3 regions of the Shewanella sp. 10N.286.45.A1 genome follow, and region 1 is predicted to be linked to each of the others. Evidence: predicted binding sites of a transcription regulator. Region 1 holds the regulator's gene; each other region holds the start of a gene.
The links. The regulator NrdR, encoded in region 1, represses ribonucleotide reductase genes. The targets are predictions, from matches to a motif close to AAACACNANATNTNGTGTTT.
Positions count from the first base shown of each region.

Region 2: a site for NrdR is predicted at 1,931-1,950, ahead of nrdD (anaerobic ribonucleoside-triphosphate reductase). Genes of this name have one in related genera too.
Region 3: a site for NrdR is predicted at 1,403-1,422, ahead of nrdA (class 1a ribonucleoside-diphosphate reductase subunit alpha). Genes of this name have one in related genera too.

Region 1 covers NZ_JBFRMK010000203.1:7,991-11,251, forward strand. The annotation lists gene AB4238_RS15170 (riboflavin synthase) at 1-630, opposite strand, end outside; gene ribD (bifunctional diaminohydroxyphosphoribosylaminopyrimidine deaminase/5-amino-6-(5-phosphoribosylamino)uracil reductase RibD) at 635-1,756, opposite strand; gene nrdR (transcriptional regulator NrdR) at 1,803-2,252, opposite strand; gene glyA (serine hydroxymethyltransferase) at 2,371-3,261, opposite strand, start outside.
Region 2 covers NZ_JBFRMK010000002.1:6,553-9,813, forward strand. The annotation lists gene nrdD (anaerobic ribonucleoside-triphosphate reductase) at 1-1,899, opposite strand, end outside; gene AB4238_RS00135 (hypothetical protein) at 2,334-3,020, opposite strand; gene AB4238_RS00140 (MarR family winged helix-turn-helix transcriptional regulator) at 3,102-3,261, opposite strand, start outside.
Region 3 covers NZ_JBFRMK010000201.1:37,718-40,978, reverse strand. The annotation lists gene nrdA (class 1a ribonucleoside-diphosphate reductase subunit alpha) at 1-1,254, opposite strand, end outside; gene AB4238_RS14995 (HAD family hydrolase) at 1,801-2,499, opposite strand; gene ubiG (bifunctional 2-polyprenyl-6-hydroxyphenol methylase/3-demethylubiquinol 3-O-methyltransferase UbiG) at 2,492-3,202, opposite strand.

The DNA.
Region 1 (3,261 bases):
AGTAACTTCTGACTTCGGTTGCTCTGCTTGCTGCTCTGATGAATAGCTCATCAATCTTTCTAAGTGGCGGGCAATAAGATCAACTTCAATATTGACGCTATCCCCTGCTTTCAAATTTATTAACGTTGTTTCGCCTGCGGTATGAGGCACGATGGTCAATCTAAAACGATGCCCTTGCACTTCATTAACTGTCAAGCTGACACCATCGATTGTGATCGAACCTTTATGGGCAATATAACGCCCGAGCTCTGCTGCAGGCGTCAGCCAAAACTCTATGGCTTGGCCTCGTATTTGTCTGTCATCAACATGAGCGATGCCATCAACATGGCCGCTAACCATATGCCCACCAAGACGGGTTGTCGGAGTGACTGCTTTCTCTAAGTTTACAGCAGTACCAACGGCATAATGAGCAAAGCCTGTTAAACTAACCGTTTCGGCAGATATATCGGCAACATAACCATCAGCCAAGCGCTCAACAACCGTTAAGCACACACCATTGGTCGCGATACTATCGCCTAGCTTTACATCTGACAGATCAAGCTTGCCACTTGCGACGGTTAATCTAATGTCATCACCACGACGCTCGACTTTGCGCAGATGGCCTACTGATTCAATAATTCCAGTAAACATAAAGTTAGTTACTCATTCTTAATGTTAAGCGGGTATCTTTACCCACTTTTCGTTCATCTATTACATCAATAGTTGGGATTTCGGACATTTTCTCGAAATCAGGCAGCGTGAGTAGATCTCTACCTCCACCGCCTAGTATCTTCATCGCTTGATATAAAATAATCTCATCGACAGCATGACTTGCTACAAACGCACCAGCAAGCGTCGCTCCAGCCTCCACCAGCACTGAATTACAGCTTTTACCTAACAGAGAGAGTAGAGCTTTAAGATCCACTCGATTATCTGTAGCAGGCAACACTTGGTGGCTCACATGGGCAGGCCATGCAGACTTCACCGATTCGGGATAGTCACAGGTACTAACAAGCAATATTGGGCTAGTAATACTAAACATATCCAACGTAGTACCCAGTCTAGCTTTGCTATCTAATATTACACGTAAAGGCTGGTGTACTTCTGCTGGTGCGATCTCATTTGCTAAAGAACCCAACTCACTGTGGCGGACATTTAAACTAGGGTTATCAGCTAAGACCGTTTCTACGCCAGTGATCAAAGCGCAATGTCTCGCACGAATTCGCTGCACATCTCTACGAGATTCAGGGCCTGTAATCCATTTTGACTCGCCGTTAGATAACGCCGTTTTACCATCGAGGCTTGCAGCTAACTTGACGGTTACCCAAGGTAAGCCTTGCTCCATACGCTTTAAAAAACCAAGATTAACCTGTTTAGCAGCATCGGTTAGTAAACCAACATCCACCTCAATTCCAGCCTCTTGCAACATGGTGATACCACGACCTGAAACTTGCGGATTTGGATCAGTAACCGCCACCACAACTCGGCTCACTCCAGCATCAATTAATGCTTTAGCACAAGGTGGGGTTCGTCCGTAATGACTGCAGGGCTCAAGGGTAACGTAGGCGGTAGCGCCTTTGGCGTCATCACCGGCCATATTAAGGGCGTAAACTTCTGCGTGGGGACCACCAGCGCGAATATGATACCCCTCGCCGATAATCACACTATCTTTAACAATGACGCTGCCAACACATGGGTTGGGTCTGGTGGTATAGAGTCCTTTTTGAGCTAATTCAATAGCTAGGCTCATCATTTGATTGTCTTCAGTTGACCACATAATGTAGCGAGTTCCGATTAATCAATTAGGGAATAAATAGATATGATTATTTCTGTAAGTTCGCGATAGCTTCACCAAACTCCGACACATCTTCAAACGCACGATAAACCGATGCAAAACGGATATAGGCTACTTTATCGAGATTAACCAATTGGTCCATCATTAGGTTACCAATCATCTCTGATTTGACTTCACGTTCGCCAGTCCCCCGTAGTGTCGATTTAATCTTAGTTAAAGACTGCTCGATCTGATCCATCGACACTGGTCTTTTCTCTACCGCTCTAAGCATGCCACCACGGAGTTTTTCTTCATCGAAAGGCTGTCGACTTCCGTCTTGCTTCACCACTCGCGGCATAACAAGTTCAGCGCCTTCAAACGTGGTATAACGCTCATGGCACTGTACACACTCTCTACGACGACGTACTTGATGACCATCAGCGACAAGTCGCGAGTCAATCACTTTAGTGTCTGTTGCGCTGCAAAATGGACAATGCATCTGGCCTCCGGTCAGTTAATAAGTGGAACAAAATACTGGTATCAAATTTGGCTGAAATGCCAACAAAAATGGCCGCATAAATGCGGCCATTAAAGTTTACCTGATTTAACGCTTAAGGTTAACCGTAAACAGGGAACTTAGCGCATAATTCAAGAACCTGCGCTTTCACTCGCTCGCTAACTGCAAGATCGGTAATGTCATCAAGGACATCACACATCCAATTAGTCAGCAATACAGATTCTTGCTCACCAAAACCACGACGAGTAATGGCTGGAGAACCAATACGCAGACCAGATGTTACAAACGGTGAGCGTGGGTCGTTCGGTACTGAGTTTTTGTTAACCGTGATATTTGCGTTACCCAGTGCAGCATCTGCATCTTTACCGGTAATATCTTTGCTGATTAAATCAAGCAAGAACAGATGGTTGTCTGTACCACCAGAAACAACATCATAGCCACGCTCAATGAAAGTGCGTGCCATTGCTTTAGCATTAACAACAACTTGCTCTTGATAAGTGGTGAATTCAGGGTCAAGTGCTTCTTTAAATGCAACCGCTTTAGCAGCGATAACATGCATTAAAGGACCACCTTGGCCACCAGGGAATACTGCAGAGTTAAGCTTCTTGTAAATAGCTTCGTCATTAATGGCTGATAAGATCAAACCGCCACGTGGGCCTGCTAATGTCTTATGCGTTGTGGTTGTCACAACATGCGCATGCGGCAATGGATTTGGATAGATACCTGCAGCAACAAGACCTGCAACGTGAGCCATATCGACAAATAAGTAAGCACCTACTTTATCTGCGATTTCACGGAACTTGCCCCAATCAACGATACCTGAGTATGCACTGAAACCTGCAATAATCATTTTAGGCTTATGCTCAACAGCTAAGCGCTCAACTTCAGCGTAATCAATTTTGCCGGTTGATTCGTCAATACCGTACTGAACAGCATTATATAACTTGCCAGAAAAGCTAACGTGAGAACCATGAGTCAAATGGCCACCATG
Region 2 (3,261 bases), on a different contig from region 1:
ATAAGGTACTCTTGAATAGCTGTAGTCCCAGACATTTTCCAATGCTTCAACATTGTTCTGCATATTGGGGAACTCGCCGTAACAGATAAACCCACCGTTTGCGATTTCTGGGTAAGGCTGTTCAAAGTCAATTTTATCGTACGGGTTAACTTGCTTTTCCACATCTAAATGGAAACTGTTGGTGTAGTAACCTTTAGCAGTTACCCCATCAACTACACCGAATACTTTGGCGTCAAGATTACAGAAACGGCTACACAAATTTTCACTTGGCGTGCTGTAAAGACTAAAAGCGTAACCCGACTCTGCTTTCCATTTATCAGTTGCCGCTTTTAAATATTGAATCACTTCAATTGCTTTAGCGCGCAACAATGCATTGTCATATAGATGCGTTTCGGTGCCATAAAGTGCATTTATGGTTTCATGCAAGCCAATGTAACCAAGCGAAATTGAAGCGCGGCCATTCTTAAATATCTCAGAGATATCATCATCAGCGCGTAATCGAACGCCACAAGCGCCTTCCATGTAAAGAATCGGTGCGACTCGTGCTTTAACACCTTCTAAACGTTCTATTCGAGTATCTAACGCTTTGCGAGCAATGGTTAAACGCTTATCTAAAATCCTGTAGAATTCAGCTTCATCGCCTTTAGCTTCAAGCGCAACTCGTGGCAAGTTTAAGCTCACAACACCAAGGTTGTTGCGTCCTTCGTGCACTAACTCGCCCTCTTCCTCAAAGGTACCGAGGAAGCTACGGCAACCCATTGGGGTTTTAAATGAACCCGTTACCTTTTCTACTTGTTCGTAATTGAGGATATCCGGGTACATACGCGTAGTCGCACATTTTAATGCAAGCTGCTTGATGTCGTAGTTACAGTCACCGTCTTTGTGATTAATACCATCACGAATGGCAAACACAAGCTTAGGGAATACTGCAGTTTTGCGGTTCTTACCTAAACCAGCAATACGCACTTTCATCATCGACTGTTGAATAAGTCTAGATTCCCAAGATGTGCCAAGTCCAAAACCAAAGGTAACAAACGGCGTTTGACCATTGGCGGTATGCAAGGTGTTGACTTCATATTCGAGTGACTGAAATGCATCATGACACTCTTTTTCGGTCAATGAGGTCGCAAATGCTTTGGCATCTGTAATACCCCAAGTCAATGCCACTTGGTAATGCTTGTCATAACTTTTGGCAACAAAAGGTGCTAGCACTTCATCAATACGATTAATAGTGGTGCCGCCATAAATATGGCTAGCGACTTGGGCAATAATCTGTGCAGTAACGGCTGTCGCTGTTGAAATTGATTTAGGCGTTTCAATCTCAGCATTGCCCATCTTAAAACCTTTGGTCAACATGCCACTGAGATCGATCAGCATACAGTTGAACATCGGGAAGAATGGCGCATAGTCTAAGTCATGATAGTGAATTTCACCTGACTCGTGTGCGGCAACGACATCTTTTGGCAAAATATGGCATTTGGCGTAGTGCTTAGCCACAATACCCGCTAATAGATCGCGCTGAGTTGGGATCACTTTCGAATCTTTATTGGCATTTTCATTTAGCAGCGCTGCATTGCTCTGCTCAACAAGACCACGGATCTCTTTATTTAGTCGACTACTAACTTCGCGCTTTATATCTCGATCATGGCGGTATTCTATGTATACTCGCGCCAATGATTTATAAGGCCCTTCCATCAATAAGTTTTCGACGGCATCTTGCAAATCGTGAATGTTTATTTCATCTAACATAGCGACAGAATCGGCAGCATTTTTTGCCACTTTTTCTGCATAGGCGCTATCATCAATACCTGCCGAGTTAGCAGCCGCTATCACTGCATCTTTAATCCTTGTTTCGTCAAAAGGCGTACGGTAACCATCCCGTTTAATAACCACTGGCATTGTATAGCTCCTATTTAGCATCATCCACAAGCAACACTACATATAGTATTACTTTAAATCAAAATCACAATATGTGGCGCATTAAGCTATAAAAAGACAACTAGTACTTTGATCCAGATCATTATTTTACACAACGAAGATAATAAGAAAAAATAACTGGGGACGATCCCGCTTATCTAAAATTATGCCCTTGACGATGGCTATTAAGACCGCTAGTAGCAGGATAAAATTGGGATAAATTGTGGATAAGAAATTAGGCGGCTAGAATGCCTTAGTTTAACCCTCTGCTACAACAGTAGGAATTAGTTTTAACTGGTATTAAAGCCCAAATTCACCGCCGTTAAAACGGTGAAATAGTGGGCCGCTCAGCATGTAATAGAATTGTTTTTTTACTCACCACAGTCTATGAGCGCTACTTTAATAAACTAGACGCTTTAATGTTGCTTTGCCAGTGCCAAATAACTATTTAGTTGACCTGTTGCCTGTTGATGTTCACCTGTCATAGAGGCCAGCTGCATTAACGACTTAATACCTTGATACTGGTTTTCTTGTTGTTCAGTCAGTGGCCTATCAGATTCCAATAGTGCAGTGATCTCGCTTGCCACTCGATTCGCCTTTTGAGCTATCACTGGCGATTGAATCGCATCCATCGTGCCCATCACCCATTTTGCTTCATCTAAGATGCCGGCTAACTCTCTATCTTCTTTGCTATTGGTGAGCGTTGCCCGCTGTTCATCAATAAAGTCAGCTAAAGACTGCTCTTCACTTTGGGGGATATCAAAGCCGCTATTAGTCAAACGATTCAACTGACCATCAGACAAAATACCATCTTGGTATAAGCGTTGAATAAGACTGGGTAGCTTTTCGCTGCTAAAACTACCATCTTGGAAGAAATCTTTCGCCATCGCTTCAATCTTTTGCGCTCGCTCTGCGCGGCCTGATAATACAAGACCATTATCATCCTTGCTGGCAGCATTTGAAGCTGATGTTGAAGCGTTAGCATTAACACCTTGAACACCATTAGCACTGCCAACACTTGATTGGCTGCCAGAAGCACCATAGGCATCAGCTAGAACGGTACCGCTGTTTACAGAGTTATTGATACTACTTAATGGGTTCATCGTCAAAAATTCGGCGTTAGCTTAATCATGCAACGATTAAAGCAGGAACTATGCCGTTTTTTAAAAGATAAAATTGACTGCTTACTTTTGATTCAACTGCGTAGTCAAGTTTAGGCAAAGTACTCGCAGAGATTCTATCTCCTGCTCAGTCATACTCACCTTCTCTAATAGTGTTTGCTTTTGTGACAGCGCGTCGGCTTGTAACGCCAACCCAGTGTCCGTTAATGCAATCACTTTCTTA
Region 3 (3,261 bases), on a different contig from region 1:
ATCGACATTCTGTATATAGATTCGACCCGTTGACGCACGCTCTTGCATCATTAATGAAAACAGCTCGACGGCTTTGATTTGTTGCTTACGAATACTTTCGTCTGCTTCATACTTCAAATAAAGACGTTCAAACTCATCTTGATCTTCAAAGAATGCATCATACATACCAGGAACGTCAGATGGGCTGAACAAGCTGATCATGCCACCTTGGATCATACGTTGATACATCAACTTGTTGATTTGAACGCCGTAATCTAAATGACGGATACGGTTGTCGTCTACACCACGGTTGTTCTTTAACACGAGTAGTGATTCAACTTCTAAATGCCAAATAGGGTAGAACAGGGTTGCAGCTCCGCCACGAACGCCACCTTGCGAACAAGATTTTACTGCAGTTTGGAAGTACTTATAAAAAGGTAAGCAACCTGTATGGAATGCTTCACCACCGCGAATAGGACTACCTAATGCACGAATACGACCTGCGTTAACGCCGATCCCGGCTCGCTGCGACACATATTTAACGATTGAAGATGAGGTGGCGTTAATTGAATCTAAGCTGTCACCGCACTCAATCAATACACATGAGCTAAATTGGCGAGTAGGGGTACGAACACCAGCCATAATCGGTGTAGGAAGCGAAATCTTGAACATAGAGGTCGCATCGTAAAAATCTTTTATGTATTTAAGACGAGTCTCTTTTGGATATTTCGCGAATAGACATGCGGCAACCAAGATATAAAGGAACTGAGCGCTTTCATAAATTTCATGAGTGACACGGTTCTGAACTAAATACTTACCTTCTAACTGCTTAACGGCAGCGTAAGAAAAGTTCATGTCGCGCCAGTGATCAATATAACCGCCTAAAATGTCGATCTCTTCGCGGCTATAATCTTCAAGTATATGGGCGTCGTACTTGCCTAACTCAATAAGCTTAACCACATGGTCAAATAGTTTTGGTGGTTCAAACTGTCCAAATGCTTTTTTACGTAAATGGAAAATGGCAAGTCTGGCTGCTAAAAACTGGTAATCAGGCGCTTCAGGCGAGATTAAATCTGCAGCTGCTTTAATGATAGTCTCGTGAATAGCCTCTGTCGGGATCCCTTCGAAAAACTGTAGGTGAGAACGTAATTCAACTTCAGAGACTGACACGTTGGTGAGTCCTTTAGCTGCCCATTCTATAACACGATGGATCTTGTCAAGATCAATGGTTTCACGTTCGCCACTACGTTTTGTGACTGTCATATTGCTATTCATTAAAGATAAACCTTGGTTCTTATATTTATGAAAGTGACCTGTATAGGCGCACTGTACGTTTCCCTGTAAACAATCCAAATAAAACTGTAAAACAGTGGCATCCAATCTGTTGACACAACCTACTAACTAGTGTCTACGATTGTCACTCACACACAATATATGGTGTTTTAAAATTTCTAAGGTACAAGATAGTGAGGTTATTGGATTTTTGCAAGTATGAATTGTGGGTACAAGTTGTGGATATCTTGAGGATAATTGTTAGGGTTAGTAATAGCTAACCCTTGAAGCTTGTTTTGATTTGAGTTCTCCGTTGAAGATGAATATTTAGCCAGCCAAAAAACTTGTTGAAGATCGCAGGATCTTATAGCGATCTTCATCTCTAATAATCCAGATCGAATGCTTATAGCCGTTCTACTTGAAGATGCAGGATTCAGTGGGAATTTAATGGGCTTTAATCACAGGTTCTTTGCTCCATGCTGAACCTAAGCACCTACATCCATGTAGGCGAGGCATTGATTGCGATTAATGGTCGTTCCCTTAGTAAAATCAATATATATTTAGATGGTTTTTAAGCCATCTGCTTAGGGCGTATGGATCACCAAAACTGACGTCGCTTGGCCATTCTATAATTGCATCATCGGGTCCAATATACCCCCATTCTGCGAGCCCCGCATGCATACCGCAAGCTTTCGCTGCCTGCATATCTCGCTCAGCATCACCAAGATAGAGGATCTGTTCTGGTCTGACTGACAACTGCTGCGCAGCGAGTAGCATTGGCGCTGTGTGAGGTTTTGAATGCAAAGTACTATCGCCACTCACTATTGTTGGCATGCGTTTATCAAAGCCCATTTTAATCATCAGTGGACGGGTAAACCTAGCAGGTTTATTAGTGACAACCCCAAATGGAATGTTTTGCTCAGACAGTAAGTTTAAAAAAGCATCCAAGCCAGCGAAAAGCTGACAATGCTTACCGTTTACTTGGGGATAGTTTGCTAACAGAGCTGATTGTACTTGAGCATGCATAGCTTCGTTTTGCTCAGGCAATGCTGTTTGCACTAAAGCTAAACTACCATGTGACGCTTGATAACGAAGCTCATTGCTATTAACTGCAGCAAAACCGAACTGTGTAAGGCTAATGTTGAGTGCCTCAATCATATCTGGTGCAGTGTCGGCTAATGTGCCATCAAGATCAAAAAGCACCCCTTTAATGGCGAGGCGCTTGTCTGTTAAGTGACAATCAGTCATTTTTAGTTGTTGCTATCATATAATTGACTTCTAAACTTTTTGTGTACTTAAACACATCGGTAATAGGGTTGTAGGTAATACCTACTGCATCGGTGCAGATCAGCTCGGCATTGTCAGCTAGACCTATCAGCTCCGAGGGTCTAATAAACTTATTGTGGTCATGGGTGCCGACCGGTAGCATTTTTAATAAATATTCGGCACCTAAAATAGTTTCTATGTAGGCTCGAATGTTTCTATTAATGGTGGAGAAAAATACATAGCCGCCAGGTTTAACCATATCGGCACATGCTTGGATGACTGAGCTTGGATCAGGCACATGTTCAAGCATTTCCATACAGGTGATGACATCATATTGTTGTCGGTGTTCATCACGATGGTTTTCGGCGGTATTTTTAATATAGTTTATTGAAACGCCAGTTTCTAATGCGTGCAAACGAGCAACATCAAGCGGTTCTTCGCCCATATCAAGGCCAGTAACATTCGCGCCTATGCGGGCCATGCTTTCCGATAAAATGCCACCACCGCAGCCTACATCGAGAACATTCTTACCAAAAATGCCAGCGGCAGTTTGATCTATATAGTTGAGGCGAAGAGGGTTGAGGTTATGCAGTGGTTTGAACTCTCCGTTTGGATCCCACCAGGTAGCAGCCATTTTTTCAAATTTTGCAATCTCTTCAAGATCGACATTATTATTGTTTTGCACAGTTTGTACCCCGAATCGATTAAATCATCTTTGTGCTCATTATAATGATTAGTAGCAAT